3 regions of the Butyricimonas sp. DFI.6.44 genome follow, and region 1 is predicted to be linked to each of the others. Evidence: riboswitches for the same ligand, from Rfam matches in the RefSeq annotation. Region 1 holds a riboswitch; each other region holds the start of a gene.
The links. A riboswitch is a leader RNA that binds a small molecule or an ion and turns the genes downstream of it on or off. The one in region 1 is predicted to bind cobalamin.

Region 1 (12,179 bases):
CGTACTCGAAAGCGAGCGCGGCACGGTCTTTCTCTTTCTTCATGCCCGTGTCGATGCACTCGGTACCCGGGTGGATGACGGATTGGATGAAGTTGAAGTAATATTTGTACCCGACAACCACATCCGAGCGTGTGATGGCGGCACGGACCGCGGGAGTGATGTCTTCTTCACTGCCCGGTCCGATGCCGACGACGTATATTTTTCCTTGGTTCATTGTCATAATTTTGAAGTATCGGGCAAAATTACACTTTTACCGGCTGGATTGCAAATCAAATCCGGTCTAAATTCCGGAGTAAACAGCGGGGAAAAAGGTATGATATTCTGGTGTTTTATTAAATATCTTTTGGAGTTCTTCTAACCCCGTCAGAAGAACTCCAAAAGAACTTCAAAAGAACTTCAAAAGAACTCCCCTGTTTCCTCGCCGTCTTATGGTGATTTACAAGCAAGTGTTAATAGAGGTGAATTTATCTCTTTCGCCTCTTGCACAACCGGATGATGTATTTCACCGAGAGCACGATTCCCGTGAATGACACGGCGGCTCCGCCGAGAAGGAGTGTCCAGATAACGATGGTCCACAACACGGGGCGTTCGACGAGGAACTTGATGTCCAGCGTGTGCAATCCCCGGTAGAGCCAGCGTTTCCAGCGTCCGTTCGTGTCGTAGTGCGCGGGTTGGAAGGATTCGAGGTTATAGTAATAACAATCCTTCGCCTCGTTGTCGAGTTCGACCTTGTACGCGGGTAACGGCAGCGGGCGTCGGCGGGAAATGTAATAATTGTCATACTCCTCCATTTTTGTCACCGTGTAGGGGACGGTATCCCGGGTGAGGTGTTTGATGGCGGCGTAAACCATTTCTTCCGTGATACGGAAGGGACGGATGCTGTCGGCAGAGGCGTCGAGGGTAACGGTTTCCCGCTCTGTCCTCAATTTATACAGGGGTATGCCTTCGTAATGCGTCCATTCCACTTGTTTCACGGGACCGTGTGTCCGGCTGACGGCGGCAATAGCGTCGCGATAGTCCAGCGTGTAGGTGTCGGGTGAGGGAGTCCCCCTGTCCGGCGTGCCTTGCCGCACCATGCCCCGGGGTTTCTGTTCGCCGAACAGCCACGAGGGAAGCGGTGCCATGGACATGTATCCGCTTAATATCCACGTGAAGACGAATATCCCGAAGAAGAAGCCCGTGACGTGATGCCACTTGAACCACGGTTTCTTGTAGGGGGTGCGAAGGAATCCTTTCCGGCGGTTCAACCAGTAGGAACGAATGCCGAGGACGAATCCCGTGCAGCACATGAACATCCCGAGGTAGCAAGACCAGTACATGAATTGCGTCCACAAGTTCTGGTTTTCCCGAATGACCGTGAAATATACCCAGTGGGGTATAGCCCCGAACCATGCCCAGAGTCGTTTGCCGGAATCCGTGAATTGCAAGATATTGCCGCTTCGGGAAGAGATGTACAGTTGATATTCTTCCGGTCCGTCATAAAAGAATTTGTACACGGGCAGTTCCCGTTTGTTGTGGGCAAGCGGTATCCATTGGTCGAGGGCGTGCAGGGTGTCTACCCGGGTAATGTTGTTGTTCGGGCACCAGTTTTTTGCCCGCCATTCACAGAGGGCGTAATTCACGACGGGTGCCGCGGCATTGGTGTCGGCGTATAAATCATGACTCTTCCGCCGGTTCCCGAAATGGAACACGTTTTGTCCTTCCGGGTTGTCGAGACTGATGCCGCCCGGGCGGACATCGGCAGGCAGGCGGCGGAGCGCGTCTTGCATGTCGGGTAATGACGCGGTGTCAAGGGCTTGCTGGCGGGCGAAGCGTTCTTCTTGGCTTACACGGGGAAACGAGTGGTATATCATCACGATTCCGGAGATAAACCACGAGAAGCACAGGATACAGAGAATTAATCCCAGTATCCTGTGGATATGGATGAGTAATCTTGTAATCATGTGATTAGTCTATATCGTCGGTCTTCTCGTATTTCTTTTTCTTCACGATGATGTCTTCCCGCTGGTGGGTAGAGGCGAATTTAGCGTGACGGATGAACAGGTCTTGTATCGCCTCGTTTTGTCCCAGCCCCTCGAGGATAACGTTGACTTTATAACCTTTCTTTTCCAGTTCCTCTTTCCAGTCCCCGGCAATATCGTTTTTGGCATGGTCGCCCGCCACGAACATGAAGGGGACAAGGGTGACTTCCTGTGCCTTGTTGGCTTCCAGTTCTCGGATAACGTCATCCATGGCGGGATAGCCTTCGATGGTTCCCACGTGGTAATTCTTGTGGCCTTGTGCTTTCATCACGTAGTCGAGCATCCCGTACGTGGAGTTTGCCGGGTGGTAAGTGCCGTGGCACACGAAGACACAATCGCCTTTCGCTTTTCCCCGGAGCGAAGCGGCAAGGGCTTGCACGGTTGCCTTGTAGTCTTCCGGGGTGTAGAGCAGGGCGTTGCCCAGCCGGATGTCCTTGAATTTGTCGCGGTAGAGAGCCACTTCCTTGCGCAAGGCTTCCATCTCGATGCCCTCGATAATGTTCGTGGGTTGGATGATGAGGTGGGTATAGCCGTCCGCGATGAGTTGGTTCATTGCTTCCACGGGATTCGGTTTCACGATACCTTTTTCTTTCAAACGGCGCATAATCATGCGGGAGGTGTAGGCTTCCCGGACTTCGATGCCGGGGAATGCCTTTGCCGCTTTTTTATTGATTGCCTCGATGGTGAGGACGCGGGTGTCGTCGTGTGTTGTCCCGAAGTGAACCATAAGAAGGGCTATTTTGTCATTCGGTCCGAGGGTTTTGAATATATCGGATTCCTTGAAACCTTCGCCATGACCGAAGGCGGATACGCTTGTCAATAAAAGAAAGGCTATTAATATGTTTTTCATGATATCGGTTTTATTTCGTGAAACGGATTACAAGACTGGCGAAGAATGTTCTGCCGGGGTTCAGGGTAGCGTAGTTCACGCCGTTCGGGCGGTCGTCCGTCCAGTCGAAGAGGTTGTCTATCCCGGCGTTCAGTTCAAACAGGAAGTTACCCACGGGCGCGAAAGTATGCGTGGTGGCAAGGTTCCAAAGTTGGTACTTGGGAGCACTGGTGTCGGTGATTTTACCTGTTTTGGAGTCTACCTTGTAGATGTATTTCGAGCCTTGTATTCTCCCGTTGACATTCACGTGCAGGCGGTATTTGTTCCACTCGTGAGTCCAGCCTCCCCGGAAGGTGGCGGCGTGTCTTACCGATTCGCTTAGGCGGCGTCCTTCCCCGTCGGCAGCGTAAACGCAGTTGTAAGCCCCCGCGGCGGAGAATCCGGCTCCGAGGTAACTGTTCACGGAGATGTCGAAACCTTTGATGCTGGCTTTGTCGAGGTTGTGGTACACGTTACGGGTTTTTATTCCATTGGCTTTATCTTCGTCCGTGGCCCCGATGTCGTATTTCTCGATAATGTCTTTCACGTCATTGATATACCCGTTCGCGGAAATATTGAGGTATTTCCCGGTATACTCCACGTTCACGTTATAATAATTCGCTTTTTCCGGTTTCAAGTCGGGATTCCCGATGGTGATGGCTCCCCGGTTCTCGTAGTCGTAGTATAGTTCCTGTATGCTGGGAGTTTTGAATCCGGCGGCATAGGAAGTTCTGAAGTTGAACGAGCCGAGCGTGTACATAAGGGCAATCTTCGGGGTGAAGCGGTTCTTGAACATCTCGTTGTAAACGTAACGGAAACCGGGGAGGATTTGTAGATTCTTCCATACACGGATTTCATCCTGCGCGTATACGGCGAGCGTGTAGATTTCTTTCGGTTCGTCGAGGCTGCCGGGATTTTTCATGTAGTCGTTAGCGTATTCCGTACCGAGCGTGAGTTTGTTGTATCCGCCCACCCGGAATACGCCTTTCAGGTTCCCGTTGTAATATTTTTGGCGTTTGGTCAATTCTTCATCCCCAACCCGGAATGTCGTGTCTTTTTTGTCAAGTTGGGCAACTGTGTAGAGTTTGTTGTACTCGTAATTGTCCATGTAAAGGTCGAGGGAGATGTACGCTCCATCGTTCATGAAGTATTTTCCGCCCAAGCCGAAATTATAATCCATGTAGGTAAGGTCGTATTGGTACGCCCCGTCGTTTTTCTTTTCTTGTACCGGACGATTTACTTCCCGGTTGAAATAACTTCCTTGCGCGTAGAGTTTCAATTGCTCGTTGGGCGCGTAAGTGAAGTGTTGGGTAATAATATTGGAATGGAATTTACTGGATGATTCACTTCTCGTGGGGATAACCGTGTCGCCGCTGATTTCATTGGGGTTTAATTGCCATCCGCCCATCTGCCGCCTTTGGTAAGAGGTGGAGGAAGTAAATTTGCCGAAATTCAAATCAACACCGGCATTTTGCGAGAAGCTGGATTCTCCCCCGAAACGGGTTTTCGACTGCACGCTAATCGGGTCTTTCGGTTGTTCGGTGATAACGTTGATTACCCCGGCGATAGCGTCCGAACCGTAGAGGGCGGAAGCCGCACCTTTCAATATCTCGACGCGTTTCACCCGTCCCATGTCGATACGCGACAAGTCGGTATTGTTGGAAACATCTCCCGCCACTTTCTTCCCGTCGACGAGAATCAAGATGTATTTATTACTCATGCCGTTGAGCGTGAAGTACGAGCCCATGACCGTGGGGCGAATATTGAACGCGGGGTTCAGCAACAGGAGGGCGTCCTCGAAGGAGTTTACTCCTGCCTGCCTTAAGTCCGACCCGCTAATCACTTCTACCGGGACGGGCGAATCTTTCAATCGGCGGTGGGTTCCTGTTCCCGTCACCACGACCTGATTCAAGTTTACCGGGGTGGCGAGTAACTGGAATAATATGTCACTTTTGTTTCCGTTCACTTTCATGGAACCGACCTCGTAGCCGGAGTAGCTGGCACGAAGCGTGTAAGTCCCGTCGGGTATTTTTTCCAGAATGAATTCGCCCTTGTTATTCGTGGCGATACCGATGCTTGTTCCCACCAACCGAACATTTGCCCCGGCAAGGGCTTTACCGGTTTTGGCATCTACAACTTTCCCCTTTAAGGTGATTTCTGCAAAAGCGATGCTCGCTAATGCTACTACGAATAATGTAGTCAGCGCTACAAATTTCTTCATGTAAGATTAAGTTTAAAAGTTCATAATGGTACTCCTGACCCCGGGAATACGCTATTACCTGTTTTGCTTTGGCAGGTCTCCTGACTACGCCTAAGAAAAGTACCTTCCCGTCCGCGAGGACAGTGGTGCAAGAACCTTTCTTTGAATCCCCTCCCGGGGAAACGGGCATCACAGTAGCGGGCACTGTGTCGGATTCTAACCGACTTCCCTCTTGTGCGCTAATTGGATATTAACACATCACCAAAGACTCCGCGAATGTATGCAGATTCCATTAAAAAATACAATGAAACGGGGAAAAAATTAATTAATAATTTGTAGGGGGATTAGTGGTAAAATAGGATATAGAGAAATTACATCTCCTTTGATTGTGTTGAAAATCTGAGTGTTGTAAAGAAAATAAAAAAGTCATGCAAGAAATGCATAATATAGAAAAATATATTACTTTTGCCCCTGTTTTGGTGCGGAACCTTCGCTCATGAAGGCGACGCTTAATAGGGAATCCGGTGTGAATCCGGGACTGTACCCGCAGCTGTAAGTTCCTTTACAAGGGATTTTGTACTTCAAATGTCACTGGTGTAACCACCGGGAAGGCAACAAAATCCGGAACAAGTCAGAAGACCTGCCGAACGATGATAACCATAGCTTTCGGGAGAAAAAGCGAGAGGGAAAATACGGATTTTACCTTGAAACTCATGTTACCCTAAAGACTATGTTAATAATGCTTTATTCATTATTAATATATAGTTTGTATGAAAAAAGTTGTTGTATTGGCATTATTGCTGTTCGCGTGTGTCGGCTCGCTTTTCGCCGAGGATGAAGACAAGCGCAAAAAGAAAAGTATCACGGATACGATTTTTCGTATCGATGAAGTAAGTGTGCTTGAAAAAAGAAAACGTATCGATTTGTTGGGGTTGGATGTACCGTTGCGCTTTGTCCCGATAACGGTAAGTAAACTTTCCGGGCAGATGCTGGAGCGTAAAGGTATCGTGAATCTGGAAGATGCCGTGAAGTTTTTGCCCGGGATTATTCACAAGACAAATCAACTGGGGGCGTTCCAACGATTCTCTATCCGGGGACAAGGGAGCGCGCTTATCATGATCGACGGGATGCGGGACGAGCGAACGGTTAGCCAGAATGTTCCTTACGGGGACTTGTCATCCGTGGAGTCCATCGAATTAATAAAAGGACCCGCTTCGGTGTTGGCGGGACATTCTGCCATGGGAGGGGTTTTGAACATCGTGCGCAAGAAGGTAACACCGGATTTTTCAGCTAATGCCCGGATTAGTTATGGTAGTTGGGAAGAAAAACGGGCTACATTGGGTTTCGGGGGAAAGTTGGTGGGACCGCTTGATTACCGGGCGAATATCCATTATTCCACGGGCGACGGTTACCGGCGCACGAACGCGAATCGATTCTCCCTTTATGGGGTTTTAGGTGCGAATGTCGGCAAAGTAGGGAGATTGGAAGTGAGTGGCAGTTACGCGGATGATAAGTACACGACTGAAATAGGGGCCGCACCGACCGTGCGTTATGATGTGTACGAAGTCGGTAAGGATACCGGGCCTTTTATGAAGAACGGAGAACGGCATCCTTATGCCGATTATCACGAGATATATAATGATTATGCGAATAATCGGATGAAGCGTAAAGTATGGGACGTGACGGCACGGTACACTCACGTGATATCCGAGAACATGACATTGCGAGAGAGGTTTACTTATTTCCATAGCGATTTGGATTATTGCTGCGTGGAAGGATTGGGGTACCGGACTTCGGAGGAATCTATTTATAAATGGTATTATACCTCGAAAGGTAAAACGACCTATATAAATCTGGATTCTGTGGTGCGAAATAAACCGTTGAACTTTAACCCGGATCATAAACAATTGAGTAATGTGCTGGAATTGACAGGTAACGTGGAGACCGGATTCGTGAAACACCATTATACATTGGGGTGGTCGTATTTCGCGTTTGATTTTGTACAGTATAACGGGTACGGGAGTGATGATTTGTGGGGACCCGGATTGGGTGCTGTGTTGGCATTGAAGAATCCGCAACTGGTACAAGGCTGGTGGGATTCCAAAATTTCAGCTGCAAGTCTGAAAACCGATAGAACGCATGCCGTGTATTTGCATGATGTGATGGAATTTAGCGACCAATGGAAGGTGATGTTGTCCGGACGCGTGGATTTTTATAACTATAAAACGGCAACAGCAAAGGTTTTGGACGGGAAACAGGACTACAAGAAGGAGAACCGTTCGGAATGGAATAAAGTGAAGACTTCCGCTTTCACGTATCGGGCGGGAGTGGTGTATTTCCCTGTGCCGGAATTGTCATTTTATGCTTCCGCTTCTTCTTTCTTCAATCCGGTGGTGAAGTTCTATAATCCGGATATTATGTATTTGGATAGAAAGGGGAACGAGTTCAATCCCGACACGGATGGCGGAGAAGTGTTTAAGCCGGAGAAAGGAATTTCGGCAGAAGTCGGGGGGCATTACACGTTGAATGAATGGGTGGATGTCAACGCTTCAGTTTTCTACACGAGTCGCTATAATATCGTGAAGAGTTTGGGAGATACTACTGTAGTGGTCGACGGCAGCACCGTGACGAGGAATATTCAAGGGCAAGTAGGTCGAGGTATGTCAAAGGGATTTGATTTTGAGATTGTGGTTCGTCCTCTTCCGACGCTTCGGTTTACGACGGGATTGAGTTGGGCGGAATATCGTTTGCGACAGATAGCGGAGAGCGGACGATTCTCGAAATACAAGGAAGAGAATAAGAATGTGCGTGAAACAGGTGTGCCTCGTACAACTTTTTACGCGTATGCCGATTACACGATTCCCACGGGGGTGTTGAAGAACTTGTCGTTCCAATTAAGCGGAAATTTCAAGGATAAGGTGTTCTCCGATATCAAGGAACGAATTTACACTCCGGCGTTGTGGCTGATGGATGCGGGAATATATTACACGATTAAAGGGCATGTGAATCTGGCTTTGAATATTAATAATTTGTTTGACAAGGAGTATTTCGAGAAAACAACTGTACTGGGAAAACCCCGGAATTATCAGGCATCCGTGTCATATACTTTTTAGTTTCGCCGAAGGCGAAAGTTACAGGTTGGCAGGTTACAAGTTAGTATTTGATTTGTAACCTGCTAATTTGTTGTTTATGAAATCTGTGGAAATATTTTGCGGGGTAGACGTCAGAATGCAGACTTATTGGCTACTTTTGTCAAAAAATAGAATAGTCATTATAATATAAGAATATGAAAAAGTTTGTATTGTTTTTATTTGTTTTGGTCTTTGCTGCCCATGCGGGTGTTTACGCGCAAGATACGGTAAAGCAGGATACCGTGAAACCTGAAGGGTATAAGTTTACGGATATTAAGAGATTGCCCGCTACTTCCGTGAAAGATCAGTTTCGTGCCGGGACTTGTTGGTCGTGGTCTACGGCTTCTTTTCTGGAGTCGGAGATGATGCGACAGGGAAAAGATTCGGTTAATCTTTCGGCTATTTATTTCGTGAAGCATGCTTACAGTGACAAGGCGGACAAGTATGTGCGTTTGCATGGTGTGTTGAATTTTGCCGTGGGTGGTGCTTCGTCGGATGTTATTAACATGGCGAAGAAGTACGGGATTGTGCCTCTTGAGGTGTTCAAGGGTTTGAATTACGGGGAGCCGAATCATGTGTTCGGGGAGATTGACGCCGTGTTGAAAGCGTACGTGGAAGCGGTGGTCGAGAATAGAAATAAACGTTTGAGTACGGCTTGGAAGAAAGGGTTTGATGCTATTTTGGATGTTTATCTTGGCGAGGAGCCCGAGAAGTTCGAGTACAAGGGGAAAGAGTACACTCCTCGGACTTTTGCCGACGAGGTGGTGGGCTTGAACATGGACGATTACGTGAACCTGACCTCATTCACGCACCATCCTTTCTACACGGAGTTTGCCTTGGAGGTGGAAGACAATTGGTCGTGGGATAAGGCTTACAATATTCCGTTGAACGAGTTGATGCGGGTTATGGAGAGTGCGATTGATAACGGGTATACCTTTGTTTGGGGTGCCGACGTGAGCGAGAAAGGATTCGCCACGAAGGATGCCGGGGTGGCGGTGGTGCCCTCGACCGACACGAGAGAGATGACCGGGGCTGAAATTGCTAAATGGGAGAAATTACCTAAAGAACAACAGACGATGGATGCTTTCAAACTGGCTCCGGCTCCCGAGAAAAAGATTACCCAAGAGATGCGACAAGAGGAATTTGATCGTTACCAGACGACTGATGACCACGGTATGCACGTTATCGGCAAGGCAATGGATCAGAATGGAACCCCTTATTTTATCGTGAAGAATTCATGGAATAAATACAATAAGTTCGGTGGATATTTCTACGTTTCTTATCCTTATATGGCGTTGAAGACGATGGATATTCTGGTACACAAGAACGCGATTCCGAAGGACATCAGAAAGAAATTAGGGATTTAATGTAAGTTTATTATAAATGAAACCGCCTCGTAATGGGGCGGTTTCTTAACAAATTTATGAGAGGTGTTTATTATTTCTTCGCGGGATGTAAGTACCAATCCGGGTTCTTTTCTCCCTTTGAACTTGCCCAGCTTTTGAATTTAGGATAAAACTCGTCAATATGTACAGCTTCTGTCGGAACCACGTAATCTGTTATCGGTAGGTCTATGGCGAAAGGATAATCGTTGTCGCTCACGTAATAATTCGGTCCGATAAGATTGCCATCTTCGTCGAGGCTACTATGGTCTTGATATCTTCCGAAATAGGTCAGATCAGCAAGATCGGTAGGGGGATAGTTCGTGAGGTGTACTTCCTGTATCGGGTTTTTACCGTTTTTATTCGGGCTGACACGGATAAATGGATTGTAGAAATGGGGATCTTGCATAGTTTCGGATGTCAATCCTTTTGCTTTTATTGTCACTGTAATAGGTCCGCTTTTCACGGCTTGTTCCATGTCATCAAAAAGGATAAATGTGGCATTCGTTTGCCCTGATTCCATGTTGTTAAAAATATTCTCGGCTTTGCTGCCGCCATTTTCAATTTTAACGTCAGACACGCTGGCTGTGAGAATTCCAATTTGATACCCGAATCCGCTTTTGATTTGTCCGCCTCTGTGTACCGGGGTGTAAATATCTTTAAGTTCGGTAACGTTATTGTTCTCATCGACAGTGAAGCTTCTTTCGTAAGTAATGACAACGTCATTCATGTCGTAATCACCTTTGTTTGGCCACAAGTCTTCAAATGCGAGAGTCCCTGTTCTAACAGTCGTAACGGGAGGAAATTCCTCCGGTTTTGTGGTCGGTTTGTCTGAAATATCAATATCGCCGTCTTCGTTTGTTAAGAAAAAGAGAACGTCTTTATAATCGTAATCTACGCCGCTCCTGTTATCACCATCTTCAAATCCAAGGATGATGTTTTTGGTTTCTGTATCATATAAACTTACACAACGTTTCTCCTCCATCATATTGAATTCGTTATTTGAGAACCAGTAAGATTTCCCCGAAAAATCTACACCTCCTGAATAATTGAAACCATCACTGATGATAAACCATCCGATAGTAGTACCTTTGGGAAAAGTTTCTGTAGCGTTACCATCTTTATCGTAGTATTTTAAGTTCATTCGCATACCATATTCTAAAGGAGGCCACAGCGAACACTTGGGGAATGCGATGTATTTAGGTAGTTCCATAAATTCTTTGCCATCTTTGGGGGCTTTTCCCGTTTCATAATAGTAGTATCCCAACGTGTTTTCGTATTGAGCTGCTTCCCCTGCAAATACTAAAGTTACACGTGTATCCTTGAGCACGTTAATATTTACTTCCTCTGTTGGTTTGGCATATTGTGAGTTATTTTTACCGGGAAGCAATGTGCTCTGAATACGGTTAAGAATACCTTGGGCGCTGTAAGATTCGTCAGTAGTGATTTTCAGTAGGTTATCAGGAAGTCCGTCACTATCCCATGAATTTATTGTTTTGACGTTATATGGGTTATACGGGTCAATTTCTCGGGCAAGTTGTTTGCTTGCTTGTTTTGCGGATTGATTCTTTTTCAAACTTGCGATATAGTCCTCTGAATTAAACTTTATACCGGATTCAGTGACATCAATTTCTACGCAGGTCGGTAGACCGTATGATTCGGAATAAAGATAAACCTTGGAAGTAGCTATCGGTAGATTAATCTTCCCGGTGCGTTTGCTATTTCCATCGGTATAAGTTGTCAAGAGAGAGTTTACTCCTTCTTTCTTTTTAGAAACTCCGTTTTCAGTTTCCAGTGGGTTCTTGTCGTAAACTTCAAATACGGCTTTGTTGCCTTTAATACCATAGTCCACTGCTATTGGAATAACTTTTGTTGTTGCATAGTCAAAAGCATCCTCTATCGGGGTGTTTTTGTTGGGGTTGTAGACATCTTTTTTACATCCTGTAAAAAAGAAAGTACATGCAAATAGACACAGCACATACACGCTTAGTTGTTTTTTGATTTTCATCCTCTTTCGGTATTGAATATTTTTACAAAGGTATATAAAGAATATTCAAAAATATGTCTATATAGGTATATTTTGGAAGATGTTTAATATAAAATATAGAGGATAAGTATTTTTTAACCTTCCCAAGTGAGGAATAGTCTATTATTGGGATGATTCACTATTCAATGAATGATTGTGCTATGTTTGTTTTGTGCGTTAAAAATAAAGGAGAAGTTGAAAAAGATTTTGTAAGTTACAAGAAAAATATACTAGGGTTTGAATTTGCATTGTATCTTTGCAATAAACAAATGATGGATGATTATGCGTAAACCTCAAGTATTGATTGGTGCGGCGACTTCCGGCAGTGGGAAAACGACTTTCACGTTGGGATTATTGCGATTGTTGAGGAACAGGGGAATGAAAGTGCAGCCGTTCAAATGCGGTCCGGATTATATTGATACGAAACATCACGCGATGGCTGCCGGAGAGGAGGCTGTTAATTTGGATACTTTTATGGCTTCTTCCGAACACGTGCGGCAGCTATATGCACGTTACGGGACGACATGTGACGTGTGCGTTACAGAGGGCGT
Region 2 (6,905 bases), 120 kb from region 1:
GACGCAGGGAGGTTTGTACGTGTTCGATGCCAACAATATCAATAAAGAGTACGCCCGGGTAATCAAGGATATATACAACGAGGAGTACACGAAGACGTGCCGGATGCTGATAGACAAAGACGGCATAATCTGGGGATTGATGTACCAGAAAAGGAGCGGTGTCGTGACAGGCGTCACGCTGAAAGGCGTAGACCCGAAACGGGAAAAAGTGGTAAAATCGTACACCCTCCCCATCGGCGACCCGAATTCACAGACCCCGGGCGAGATTATCGGCTATATCAATTACAACCGCACGGATATCGACCCGACGGGAACATGGATATACTTCAACGTGAAAACCCGTGCGACAGAAGAAAACGCCAAGGGCGAAAAAGAACAACAGAGCGTGTACCGAATGAACGTGACGACGGGTGAATTCGAACATTATTACGACCTGCCGGGCGTGGGTATGATGTACGGGTTCGCGGTTAGCCCCGAAGGCGACGTTTACCTGTGCGATTGTTTGGATTACACGGCACAAAGAGGTTATATCCGTCATTACCTGAAAGACGGGAGAAGGGTAAGCCACAAAGTGGGTGTTTATCCCGGACAAGTGTATTTCCCCGGGTATCAACAATAAAACAGTGATTATGCTCAAAAAAATAACGATAGGATTATGTGCCTGTTTCACGCTGGGCGGCGGGATGCAGGCAGAGGCACAGCGGCGGGATTCGGTGGCGATGCACGGGACTCTCGACACGGTGCAAGTGGTGAGTCAACGTATCCAACACGCCAACGAGGCAAATGCCGGGGCGAAGGTTAGCCGCATAGACCCGGAAATCATGCAAGCGAATAAAACCCGTTCGTTGGCGGAGTTACTGACGGACTACACGGCTATTTATATCAAGAGCCTCGGGATGGGAGCCTTGTCGACCGCCTCCTTCCGTGGAGCCAGTCCCTCGCAAACACGGGTGAACTGGAACGGCATCAATATCACGCCGCCGATGTCGGGAACGTTCGATTTCTCGCAAATCCCGGTTTTCTTCACGGACAATATCAACTTGTATTACGGGAGCAGCCACGTGAAGAACGGGACGGGAGCCATCGGGGGAAGTGTCAACCTATTCACCGACCCAGATTGGCGAAAGGGAGTAAGCGGGAAAGTGCTGGGCGAGTACGGTTCCTACGGCACGTACACCACGGGGGCACAAGTAAACACAGGCGGAGAGAAATCAAGTTTCAAAACCCGCCTGTATTACCAGCACTCGGATAACAACTATACTTATTTGAACAAGATTCTGACCAACGTCCCCTTCCGCGAGAAACGGCAGGATGCCGATTACACGCAATGGGCGGCAATGCAAGAAGGTTATTTCCGGTTGTCGCACTACACCCGGTTGACGGCAGTAGCATGGTATCAAGAGGGCGAACGGATGTTGCCCCCCGCGCTTGGGGTGGTGAACCAATCACACGAGAAACAGCGGGAAACGAATTTCCGGGCATACGTAGGCGTGGATTTCACCCGGGGCATACACGCCCTGCACGTGAAAGCGGCGTGGCTGTACTACCGGCAGAAGTACGACAAATGGTACGCCGGGGGGATGTTCGACCCCGAGGGTACTAAAAATCAATCGCAGACGTGGCAAGGCATTGCAGACTACACGTGTACCCCGCGGGAAAATCTCGTGCTGGGGACAAGCCTGACTTACTCGCACGATTTGATACGGGTGAGCAGTTACATTGATATTGACTCGTCGAAATACACGCTGGGCGACGTGGATTATGATATCCCGGTGGTGGAACCGCCATTCCACCATCACCGTAACGTGCTGTCGTGGCAGGCATCGGCGTTGTGGACCCCAGTGGAATGGATGATGCTGAACGGGCAGTATATGTTCGAGCAAAACGATAGCCGGGGAGTATCCACGTGGTCGGCGGGCGTGGTATTCAACCTGTGGGAAAAAGAGTTGCAGGTAAAGGGAAATATGGCTTACAACTATCGGTTCCCAAGCATGAACGACCTCTATTGGCGACCGGGAGGCAACCCGGAGGTGAAGCCGGAAGACGGGTACTCGTATGACGCTTCCGTGGCTTACCGGAAACACTTGTACCGGGGGTTATCGCTGGACGCAGAGGTATCGGGCTACTTGATGTATATCGACAACTGGATACTATGGTTGCCCAAGGACGGGAATCAATGGGTGTGGACGCCGCAGAATCACCGCAACGTGCGCTCGGAAGGCGTGGAACTGTACGGGAAGCTGACATACGAGATGGGGGATTTAAAGGTGAACGCATCCGGTAATTACAGTTGGTCGCAATCCCGTACCCGCAAGAAACAGCACGAGGACGACGGCTCTTACATGAAGCAGATTCCTTACGTGCCACGCTTCAAATGGAACGTGCGGGTTGCCGCCGATTACCGGGGAGCCTTTTTCTCGTGGCAAGTGACTTACATCGGGCGACGCTTTATCACGACCGACCAAGCATACGCTACTGACCCCTATTCGGTACACAATATATTGGCAGGCTACCGTCACGAGTTCCGTAACGGGATGAGCCTCACCCCGCAGATACGGGTGGACAATCTACTGGACACTTATTACGAATCCACGCAGTACTACCCGATGCCGTTGCGAAACTGCCTCGTGTCGCTGATGTGGGAATTTTAGAGGAAGAATAAACAAGTTATATAATATTACATGATGAAAATTAGAATTATGAAGAAGTTTTATTTAGCACTTTTATTTTTGGGAATATTTGTAGGATTCTTGAGTTCTTGTAGTGATGATGACGATAACTGGACACCCGTACCACCGACCGTAACCATCGAAAGCGAGAGTGGTAGTTTTTCGACGCTCCCGATGGAATCTATCGTACTGAAAGCCAAAGTTGACAACCCAACGGAAACAAGTTTGGAGTGGTTTGTAAACGGGGAAAAAGTGGCAACAGATTCTATTTATACCTTCACGGCAGAAAGTATTGGTAATTATAATGTTTCTGTTATAGCATACACTACAAATAGCCGCAATCACGCTTCCACGTCAATCGAAGTTCACGGGAAATACAAGTATGGTACTTTTATCGTAAACGAATCACCCATGGGCAGTCCCGGGAGTTTAATTTTCATTAATCCTAAAGGAGAGGTGACAGATAACGCCTATTACCTTGAAAACGGAGGTGACTTGGGAAAGCAAAGCCAAGATCTATTCATCAAAAACAATAAAATGTATATTCTTTCACAAAACGGGGGTGATGACGGAGGCTTTTTAACCATCCTCAATGCAGAAACATTGAAAAGGGAGCGAAAATTTCAGGAAGAACTTAACGGACAGGTGAGTATGCCTAGCCACGTGGCAGTACTAGGAGATGATAACATTTACCTACGTGACAATAATGGAATAAAAAGATTTCAACCATCAAGCGGAACCGTCACTCTTATTGAAGGCACAAAGGGTGCTCGGAAAAATACAATGGCTGTTGCTGACGGGAAAGTTTTTGCCACAGTAAAAAACACGGTTGTCGTAATTGAAGCAGGTAAAGATGCAATTAGCAATACGATTGAATTTGACGGGAATGTTTCCGGTGTAATTAAAGCATCCGACGGGAATCTTTGGGTTTCCGATGCATCCGGGAAAATCACTAAAGTTGACCCGAAAACATACGCCAAACTAGGAAGCAGCACTGTATCAGAGGAAGCAAAAAGCCTTCTGAACCCATCATACGCAGCAGCCCCCAGCATTACAGCCAAAGGGGACACGCTATACATGAGTGCCCTTAAATCAACAATTTACCGTCATATTTTCAGCACGGGAGAAACGAAATTAATGGTGGATGCCAAAACGATGGTCGACAACGTCGGTATCATTTACAACACGTGCGCTGTTCACCCGATTACCGGAGAAGTTTATCTAAATTCCATAAAAGGATACGGCCAAGACTACAAGATTAATAACATCAGTGTATTCAACTTTAGCGGGGATGAACCAGAATTAAGTGCAAATTACGAAAATCACACGGCATTCCCCGCCGGCACATTCTTCACTTATAATTTTGAATAAACGGTTCATGAAAAAGAATTTATTTTATATATTAGCTATTCTGGCTATCACGGGAATGTGGAGTTCCTGTAGCGATAATGATGGCGGAGAAGATGAACCGGAGATGCCTCTTACCGCACCGGAGGTGTCTGTACAGAACTTGAGCTTGAAAAATGCTATTCTTCCCGCGAAAGCAGTAAGATTAAGAGCGAATATCATCAACACCACGCATGCTGACCTGCAATGGTTCGTGGAGGGGAAGGCAACATCAACAGACACGATATACGAGTTCTCGTCCGCCACAGAGGGAGAGTATAAAATCAAGGTGACGGCATCCAACATCTTGGGCGAGGCATCGGACAGCACGTATATCACGGTACAGGACGGTTTCAAAATCTCGGATGTCAAAAACTGGACGGGCGAAGGCGATTGCCGCTCGGTGCTGGCGATACAATGGGTAAAACCGGAGGTGGAGGATTTATTGCACCCGGCAGACGAGGATGTCTTTTTCCGGGCGTGGGGATACAAGTGGAATAAACCGCAAAAAGGGAAGATACCCCCCACGGGATTTGACATGATTAAAGCCATTGCCAAGAGTGCTCCCCGCTTGTTCGTCATCGTTTCGAGCGATGCCCTAGGGACTACTATCAAGGGGTTCGGTTATGACGGCAACGGTGACGGGAAAATCTCGATTGAAAGCGATGATTTCGAGCACGACAAAAGAGAATACAAGGGGATTTCTTTGACAGAAGCGGATTTCACGGATGGCATATACGTGCAAAAGCAAGAGGATAACATTGACGACGTCAGGGTTACCAGCGAAGGCGACTGGTGGATGGGTGGCTGGTACGTGGCTTATGCATCCTACTGGTTGGGATACGGGGAAGCCGTACTGGAAGCGGAAGAGTACGAGTATTCCAATTTCTACGCCAGTAACCGGGAACTGGAAGACGAGTGCTGGGATGCATGGACATTCTCCCCGATTAATGATGCGGAACAAAATATCCTACCCATACCCCGCTTGTTGAAAGCAGCAGGCATCAAATAGCAATAGCATATTCCAAAATACTTAACTAAAAAATAATTTTATACTTGAGCTCCCGAATAATCCGGGAGCTTTTTTACTTCCACATCATCAATACATTTTAAGAATAGACTAAAAGGAGTGCGATTTGAATATAAAATAAAAAAAATACTTGATTATTTAACATCATTCCTCTATCTTCGCGAAGAATAATGGAAGTGAGTGGTGTCCCGATTCGCGTATCGCATTTCGGGATGAAAAGGGAATCAGGTGCAAATCCTGAACAGAATCCCCTGCTGTAAGTTTCACTATACTTCCCGGGCATACTTTATCCACTGTCCCCGACACGAGGGACGGGAAGGAAGCCCCGGAGAAGGAAACGAGTCAGAAGACCTGCCACAAGCTAATATGTTTCATGTTCAAAGGGAAAGGAGAACATAAACGCCAGTACCGTTTACAAGTCGATATTTGACGCCATCTTTTTCCTACAAACAGAAATGTTTGTATCCACGTGGGATACATGGGTATGAATTAATTATTGCGTTTTTTAATATATAAAATTAATTCAAAAAAAACAGTTATGAAGAAGTTGTATTTCTTTTTTATCGTGTGGGGATTGATGATCTCGTTGTTTAGCGCGTGTAGTGATGATGATGACTACATCCCAACCCTGCCCATCGTGGGTTTCGCGCAAGGGAATTATTCCATGGAGTTGACGGATTCCATCGTGTTCAGGGCGGAAGTTACCAATGCTTTGGAAAACACGTTTAGTTGGGCACTGGACAACGATGAGGTTTCGACAGGTGACACATACGTGTTCAAAGCAGAAAACAGCGGCACCTACCAACTAGCCCTGACCGCAAAAAATTCAGACGGCACGACGACCAAAACCGCAACGATTACCGTGAATCCCGGTAAGTATAAAAACGGGACTTTTATACTGAATGAAGGGTTAGTTACGACTCACGGCTCGTTGATTTACATCAGCCCGGAAGGAGATATTACCCCTAATGTATATTACAAGGTGAACGGCGAGTATTTAGGAGATGTGTGCCAAGACCTATATATCAAAAACAACAAAATGTATATCGTATCCCAAAATGGAGGAAACGGGGGTGGTTTTCTAACCATTTGCAATGCTGAAACATTAAAAAAAGAACGTTCTTTTCATGATCCTTTTATCTTAGGAATAGACACGAGTTATTATGAAGACGAGGGAAAGATGGTGCAAGTAATCGATACCACTTTCTCGTATTGGCCAACACACATTGCCGTATTGGGAGATGACGATATCTATATACGTGATAATAGGAATGGCATCTTCCTAATGCACCCGTCAACAGTGGCAAATGATCACAGAGCGACTCTAATCAAAGGCACCCAAGGCGCCCGGAAAAATACCATGGCTGTGGCAGAAGGAAAATTATTTGCCTCACGAAGAAACACGGTCATAGTTATCGAACGAGGCAAAAACGAGGTTGCACATACAATTGCATTCGGGAAGAAACAGATTTCCGGGCTAATCAAAGCCACAGACGGAAACCTTTGGGCCTCGGATGAAGGCGGTATTATCTACAAAATCGACCCGAAATCATATGAAATATTAGCACAAAATCAATTGGAAGGTGAAGCAGCCTCACTTTTGCGTATCAGAGCATCGCAACCTGCCGCACCGAACATCACTGCCAAGGGAGATACGATATATATCAGCAACACGACCACAACAATTTATCGTCACATTTTCAGTACAAATGAAACAAAATACATGATTGATGCCAAAAATTGGATTCCCGCTTCTTCTGATTTCTGGGAAGGGAACTACGCGAGTAAGCCATTGGTATATAATACTTGTGCTGTTCATC
Region 3 (6,905 bases), 130 kb from region 1:
GGTATGACGGAAATAATGATGGAAAAATTAAAATCAGTAATTCTTCTCTCACTTTAACAGAAAAGGACTTCGTGAACGGCATCTATCAAGAAAAGAATGGGGATAATTTAGACGGTATGAAAACCTCTTCTCCCGAAGACCTCTGGATGGGCGGCTGGTACGAAGCCTACGCAAGTTATTGGTTAGGCTGGACTGACGCAACGACAGTACCGGATGGATTTGATTATTCACAATATCTAGTTGCTCAACGTTCATTAGCAAATAATTCTTGGGATGCTTGGACGTTCTCCACGATTAATTCGGCAGAATACAATGTTGATCCCAGACCGGAATTATTGAAAGCCGCACCCAATAATTAAGAAAAACAATAGCAGGATAATACACTTATAAAAAAGACCGACCGAAAAGTAAAATTTTCGGTCGTTTTTTTTTTACACAAATCAATTCAAACCTAAAGAAAAAAAAACTACATCAAGCAATCAAGTTCCATATTTTTGAGCCAACAATTTTCAAAAACAAAACACATTATACTTATTATAAGCACAATAGAAAACATCAATCCCAATAAAATTATTTTATTTGAAAACCACTATTGAAATACAATTATTTTATCATACATTTGCCATGCATTCGGTTCACTCCGGTGACGAACAGGGAAGCAGGTGAAAATCCCGCACTATACCCGTAGCTGTAAGCTCTATTCAACGCTTGAATCAATAATCCACTGTCACGCTGTCGACGGGAAGGAGATTCAAAAGCGAGAGTAAGTCAGAAGACCTGCCGATTGCAAATAAATTGGAGCTTTCGGGTGAAAAGCGAAAAAGACAATTCTCTGCCATACACGATCTTTTCTCGTGTTTCCCCCGAAGTATTTTTTTAATTATTAAAATTTTAATCATGGAAACATCAACCACGTTCTCAAGAATCGTGAAACGCAACGGGGAAATTTGCGATTTCAAACCGGAAAAGATTGAACAAGCTATTTTTAAGGCAACGAGAGCCATCGGACAGCCCGATCGTAAAACGGCACGTGCCCTGTGTGACAAAGTCGTGCAAATTCTTGCCGCAAGCACACCGGAAAAGGAACTCCCGCACGTGGAACAGGTACAGGACACCGTGGAGCTAGTACTGTTCCAGCACGGCGACCTGCAACTGATGAAAACGTACTTGCTTTACCGCAAGCAACACGAGCAAATCCGAAACTCGAAGACCTTACTGACAAATATAGAGGTAATGGATAATTACCTGTCATTGAGCGATTGGAGGGTAAAAGAGAGTGCCAATTCCTCGTACTCGCTGCAAGGACTGAATCAGCATATATCCACGCAAATCACATCCAATTACTGGCTGAGCCAACTCTACCCGGAACGGGTATCGGAAGCGCACAAAAGCGGGGCGTTGCATATCCACGACTTGGGATTCCTAAGCGTCTATTGCGTGGGATGGGACTTGAAGGATTTACTTACCGTCGGATTCCGGGGAGTGGAGGGGAAAGCGCAAAGCAGCCCGGCAAAGCACCTTCGCACGGCTCTCGGACAAATCGTGAATTTCTTCTATACCATGCAAGGCGAGGCCGCTGGGGCACAGGCTTTTTCTAACTTCGACACGTTCCTCGCCCCCTACATACGCTATGACAAGTTGAACTACAAGCAGGTGAAACAATGCTTGCAGGAATTCCTGTTCAACTTGAACGTACCCACCCGTGTAGGATTCCAGACACCGTTTACCAATATCACGATGGATCTCGCCGTACCCGATTTCTTGAAAAACGAACATATCGTGCACGGGGGTGAAATCAAAGAAGAGGTGTACGGGGATTTCCAAGCCGAAATGACGATGCTTAACAAAGCGTTCGCCGAAGTGATGAGCGAAGGGGATGCTTCCGGCAGCCTGTTCTCGTTCCCCATCCCGACGTACAATATTACCCCGGACTTTGACTGGAATAACCCGGAGTACGAGGGCATCTGGGAAATGACAGCAAAATACGGTATTCCTTATTTCTCCAATTTCGTAAATTCGGACATGAAGCCGGATGACGTGCGCAGTATGTGTTGTCGCCTTCGTCTGGATAAACGGGAACTCATGAAACGGGGCGGCGGTTTGTTTGCAGCGAACCCGTTGACCGGATCGGTAGGTGTGGTCACGATCAACCTGCCCCGCTTGGGATATGAAGCCGCATCGGAAGAGAATTTCTTCCAACGCCTGCAACACTTGATGGAAATCAGCAAGGAAAGTCTGGAAATCAAGCGCAAAATTATTGAACGCTACACGGAAAAAGGGCTGTATCCTTATTCCAAATATTACCTGCGTTACGTGAAAGAGCGTTACGGGTGTTTCTGGAAAAACCATTTCTCGACGATCGGTATCAACGGCATGAACGAGTGTTGCATGAACTTCCTCGGGGTTCCTATTTCACACCCGGACGGGATGGGATTCGCACAAAAAGTGATGCACTTTATGCGAGATATACTGGCACAATTCCAAGATGAAACCGGTAATATCTATAACCTTGAAGCCACTCCGGCGGAAAGTACCTCTTACCGATTCGCTTTGCTCGACACGACCGAATATCCCGATATTATCGTTGCCAACCAAGAACAATTCAAACAGGGTGCCGATCCTTATTACACGAACTCCACGCATCTGCCCGTGAACTTCACGGACGACCTGTACGAGGCACTCGACCAACAGGACAAATTACAAACGCTGTACACGGGTGGAACTGTTTTCCACGTGTTTACCGGAGAACACCGCACGTCCGCACAAGCGGCTAAAAACATGATTCGTAAGGTAACGGCAAATTTCCGCCTACCTTATATCACGCTCTCGCCCTCGTTCAGCATATGCCCCTCGCACGGGTACATCGCGGGAGAACATTTCAAATGTCCGCGTTGCGGGGCTTCCTCGGAAGTGTACAGCCGGATAGTAGGGTACATGCGTCCCGTGAGCCAATGGAACAACGGGAAACGAGCCGAGTTCGACGACCGGAAACTGTTTGACAAGAGCGTCCGGGAAAAAGAAAGAGTACTATGCGAATAGGAGGATTTGTCAAACAAAGCCTAATCGACTGGGAAGGCAAAGTATCCGCGGTGATATTCACGAAAGGTTGCAATTTTCGCTGCGGTTACTGCCACAATCCATCTCTTGTACTGCCGGAATTACTCCGGCAGACACAAGACTTAAAGGAAGAGGAGATATTCGGTTTTCTCGATAAACGATTAGGGTGGCTTGATGGGGTGGTGATATCCGGGGGTGAACCGACATTGCACGAAGACCTGCTCCCGTTTATCCAAAAAATAAAAGCTCTCGGGTTACCCGTGAAACTCGACACGAACGGGTCGAATCCGGAGATTTTACAACAACTGATTGCAGGACGATGGATAGATGCCGTGGCAATGGATATCAAATCCTCCCTCTCGCTCCCCTGCTACCGAAAGGTAAATTACACAATGACAGCCTCGTTGCTGGAAAAGATACAAGAATCTATCCGGATTATCAAAACCTCCGGACTGGAATACCAGTTCCGGACGACGGTTATCCCGCAAGTGCAAAGCCCCGAGGACATCCAAAACTTACAGGAAAAATTCTCAGGTACACACTATGTCATGCAGGAGTTCCGGGACGGGGATATTCTGGATAAATATATACACGAATAAACGAAATAATATTACTTTTACACACCCATTTTATATATCAAGATTATGCAGAAGTTCATTTTATTATCCATATTACTTATCACGGCAATCACCGGATACTCACAAAAACGTATCGTATCGCTCGCCGCCTCCATCACGCAAAACCTGTATCTTTTAGGAGCAAACGAGGACATCGTGGGATGTACCCGTTTTTGCATCACGGAACCGGCAGATTCTATTCCCGTAGTGGCTGACGCAGTGAACGTGAACATGGAGAAGATCGTGGCTCTCCGTCCCGATATCGTTCTCACCGGAGGACTTACTCCGCCTAAAGTTCTGGAAGGACTCGAACGCATGGGTATAAAGACGCTACGACTGGAACAACCCAAAAACTTCGAGGAGATATGCGAGCAATTCATTATTCTGGGAGAATTATCAAATAAAAAGACAAAAGCGGAAAGCACCGTGCAAGAGTGCAAAACACGATTGGAAGAAGCCAAGAAAAACATTCCTTCCGACAGACATCCCAAGGTATTCATGGAGATCGGATGCGACCCGTTGTATACCGCCCTACCCGGATCGTTCATGCACGACTATATCCAACAAACCGGTGGGATAAATATCGCCAAAGACCTCGACAATGCCATGATATCCAAAGAATTTGTTCTTCTCCAAAACCCGGATATCATTTTCATCGTCGGCATGGGCATCGTGGGCGAAAACGAGATTTCCAAATGGAAAGAGATCAATAGCCTCAATGCCGTGAAAAATGACAAGCTATTCCCGCTTGACGATTACATTTGCAGCCCCACGCCCATCACTTTCGTGGAGACGGTAGAAGAGTTGATCAAACTACTGTATTGATCAGGCAATTTGTATCCCGAGCTTACGGAAATTCTTCGGCTGACCGAAAAGCACGAACACGTCTTTTGTCGTGAACACAAGGTCGGCAGGAGGATTGTCCATGACCAGCGTTTTATCGGCCTTGGCATCGTAACGCTTTAACGCTACCAGCTTTAACCCGAACTCTTCCTCGAAATTGGCATCCTCTAACTTTCGTCCCACGAAAGTGGAATGTACTTCCCACTCGATAATTAAATGGTCGTCGTCCACCACGTAAGAATCAATTGTCGTACCCAACTCCACTTTCGTGGCAAAGAAATCGGCATATTCCCACTCGGGGTTTACGATTTCCGTGATTCCCATAGACGTTAAAATCACCTTGTGCACGGGAGAGATGGAACGGGCTACGATACGCTTCACCCCAAACTGCTTCAACAGCGCTATCACGAATAACGAGGTTCCAAAATCCTTACCGAATACCACGAACACGACATCCACGTCCAGCAACGGCAAGGTCTGCAACGCTTGGGCATTCTTCACGTCCAACGCTACCGTGTTCGTGATCGATTCCTTGTACAAATTGATCTTACTAATATCCGAATCGACGCCCAATACTTCATTCCCCCGCTTTGTCAACCGTTGTGACAGAGCAAGCCCGAAATTTCCCAGTCCAAATACAATACACTTCATAATAATTGAAAATTGAAAATTGAAAATTGAAAATGAAAAACATATTTTCCATTTCCGAGATTCAATTCGTTATTATATATCATTACCTTTTCCATTTATATTATCTGTCCAAATTATTATTCACGTCCTACTCTAATCATTTTCAATTTTCAACTTTCAATTTTCAATTATTAAAGTATTACCGTGTCGTCCGGGTAAGTATACAGCTTCACTTCCTGCCTGCGGATAAAGCAAGCCAGAAGGGTGAGCAAGCCGACACGACCGACGAACATCGTGAGGCTGACGATCAGTTTGCCCGCAACACTCAGATGCGGAGTCAGATCCATGGTCAATCCTACCGTACCCAAGGCGGAAACGATCTCGAACACGGCTTGGGTTATCGTGGCTGTCGGTTCCAAGATGATAATGGCGAATGTACCCAGAATAATCCAAAGGATGGAAAGCACTATCACGGAATGTGCCCGATTCACGTTCTCCCGAGTCAGTTGACGATGCGCTACCACTACCCGATCGTTTCCCGTGAGATTCGCCCAAATATTCTTCAACGCGATCACGAATGTAGTTACTTTTATACCACCGCCCGTGGACATAGGAGCCGCACCAATCCACATCAACACGATAGTCAGAAAGATTGTCGTCGGGTGCAAAATGGATATATTCACGTTATTGAAACCCGCCGTACGGGGCGTCACCGCTCCCATGAACGAGGTCGCAAATTTACCCGTCAGGGACATTCCCTCCAAGGCATTGTGATTCTCAAATATCCAGAATAATCCCGTTCCCACGACCAACAACACCAAGGTTGTCGGCAACACGATACGAGTTGTCGTACTCACGATACGGGGTTCATGAACCACCTTGTAATTCAGTCCCAACATACATTTTATCTGATTCCGGATTCCATAGTGCAGAAGACGCCCGTAATTAAACAAAATCGGGAACCCGATACCCCCGAAGATAATCAGAAACGCCAGAATAATCTGCAACCCGTACAGGTGGCGAATCAAGGGATCGTAGAGATTTCCCGGTAAAGTGGAGAACCCCGCGTTACAGAAGGCAGAGATCCCATGGAACAGGGAAAAAAAGATTTTATTCCCGACTCCCGCAACATCCTGTATCTGCAAATATACCAGATAGACACCTATTCCTTCTATAATAAACGTTGTCAAAACAATGTACACGACAGTCCTGAATATATCGCTCAGGGAAGCCTCGTTCAGCAAGTTCTTCATCATCAATTGATCGTGAAAAGAGGTCCCGCTCAAAAACGACATGGCGAAAAAACTCGTGAAGGTCATTACCCCTATACCACCGACTTGAATCAGAAACAACAAAACGACCTGCCCCATTAACGTGAACGTTCCCCCGGTATCGACCACCGTCAATCCCGTCACGCACACGGCACTCGTCGAAGTGAAAAGCGCATCCGTGAAACTTATTCCCCCGTAGGTTGCGTTAGGCAACCTCAACAATACCGCTCCCAGCAATATAATAAACAGGAAACTCCCGGCAAAAAGAACTTCCGGCTTCACCCGGCTTCGTATAACGACAAATATCTGTTTAGAGAGCTGAATAATACTGAGCAGCAATACCACCCCGTAAGTCAATATACGCTCTATCTTGAATAACACGGGGCGTTCCGTTTCAAACCCCGGTGTATCGAAATGTTTGGATAACAAGGTTAAGGCGAACAAGAAGAACAGCACCAGCACTTCTACCCAAAAACCTTTTTCCGCT

Region 2: another riboswitch for cobalamin. It lies ahead of L0M98_RS09785 (DUF5074 domain-containing protein); the one in region 1 lies ahead of L0M98_RS10235 (TonB-dependent receptor).
Region 3: another riboswitch for cobalamin. It lies ahead of L0M98_RS09775 (ribonucleoside triphosphate reductase); the one in region 1 lies ahead of L0M98_RS10235 (TonB-dependent receptor).

What each region holds. Positions count from the first base shown of each region.
Region 1 is NZ_JAKNJD010000006.1:235,557-247,735, forward strand. It holds gene cobJ (precorrin-3B C(17)-methyltransferase) at 1-214, opposite strand, end outside; gene L0M98_RS10220 (PepSY domain-containing protein) at 465-1,943, opposite strand; gene L0M98_RS10225 (sirohydrochlorin cobaltochelatase) at 1,948-2,871, opposite strand; gene L0M98_RS10230 (TonB-dependent receptor) at 2,882-5,110, opposite strand; cobalamin riboswitch at 5,164-5,370, opposite strand; cobalamin riboswitch at 5,550-5,751, shown strand; gene L0M98_RS10235 (TonB-dependent receptor) at 5,860-8,202, shown strand; gene L0M98_RS10240 (aminopeptidase C) at 8,376-9,587, shown strand; gene L0M98_RS10245 (LruC domain-containing protein) at 9,658-11,610, opposite strand; gene L0M98_RS10250 (cobyrinate a,c-diamide synthase) at 11,911-12,179, shown strand, end outside.
Region 2 is NZ_JAKNJD010000006.1:118,199-125,103, reverse strand. It holds gene L0M98_RS09805 (DUF5074 domain-containing protein) at 1-619, shown strand, start outside; gene L0M98_RS09800 (TonB-dependent receptor plug domain-containing protein) at 630-2,651, shown strand; gene L0M98_RS09795 (DUF5074 domain-containing protein) at 2,700-4,040, shown strand; gene L0M98_RS09790 (PKD domain containing protein) at 4,048-5,067, shown strand; cobalamin riboswitch at 5,250-5,458, shown strand; gene L0M98_RS09785 (DUF5074 domain-containing protein) at 5,624-6,905, shown strand, end outside.
Region 3 is NZ_JAKNJD010000006.1:110,687-117,591, reverse strand. It holds gene L0M98_RS09780 (hypothetical protein) at 1-359, shown strand, start outside; cobalamin riboswitch at 615-799, shown strand; gene L0M98_RS09775 (ribonucleoside triphosphate reductase) at 898-3,039, shown strand; gene L0M98_RS09770 (anaerobic ribonucleoside-triphosphate reductase activating protein) at 3,030-3,656, shown strand; gene L0M98_RS09765 (ABC transporter substrate-binding protein) at 3,702-4,499, shown strand; gene L0M98_RS09760 (potassium channel family protein) at 4,500-5,168, opposite strand; gene L0M98_RS09755 (TrkH family potassium uptake protein) at 5,339-6,905, opposite strand, start outside.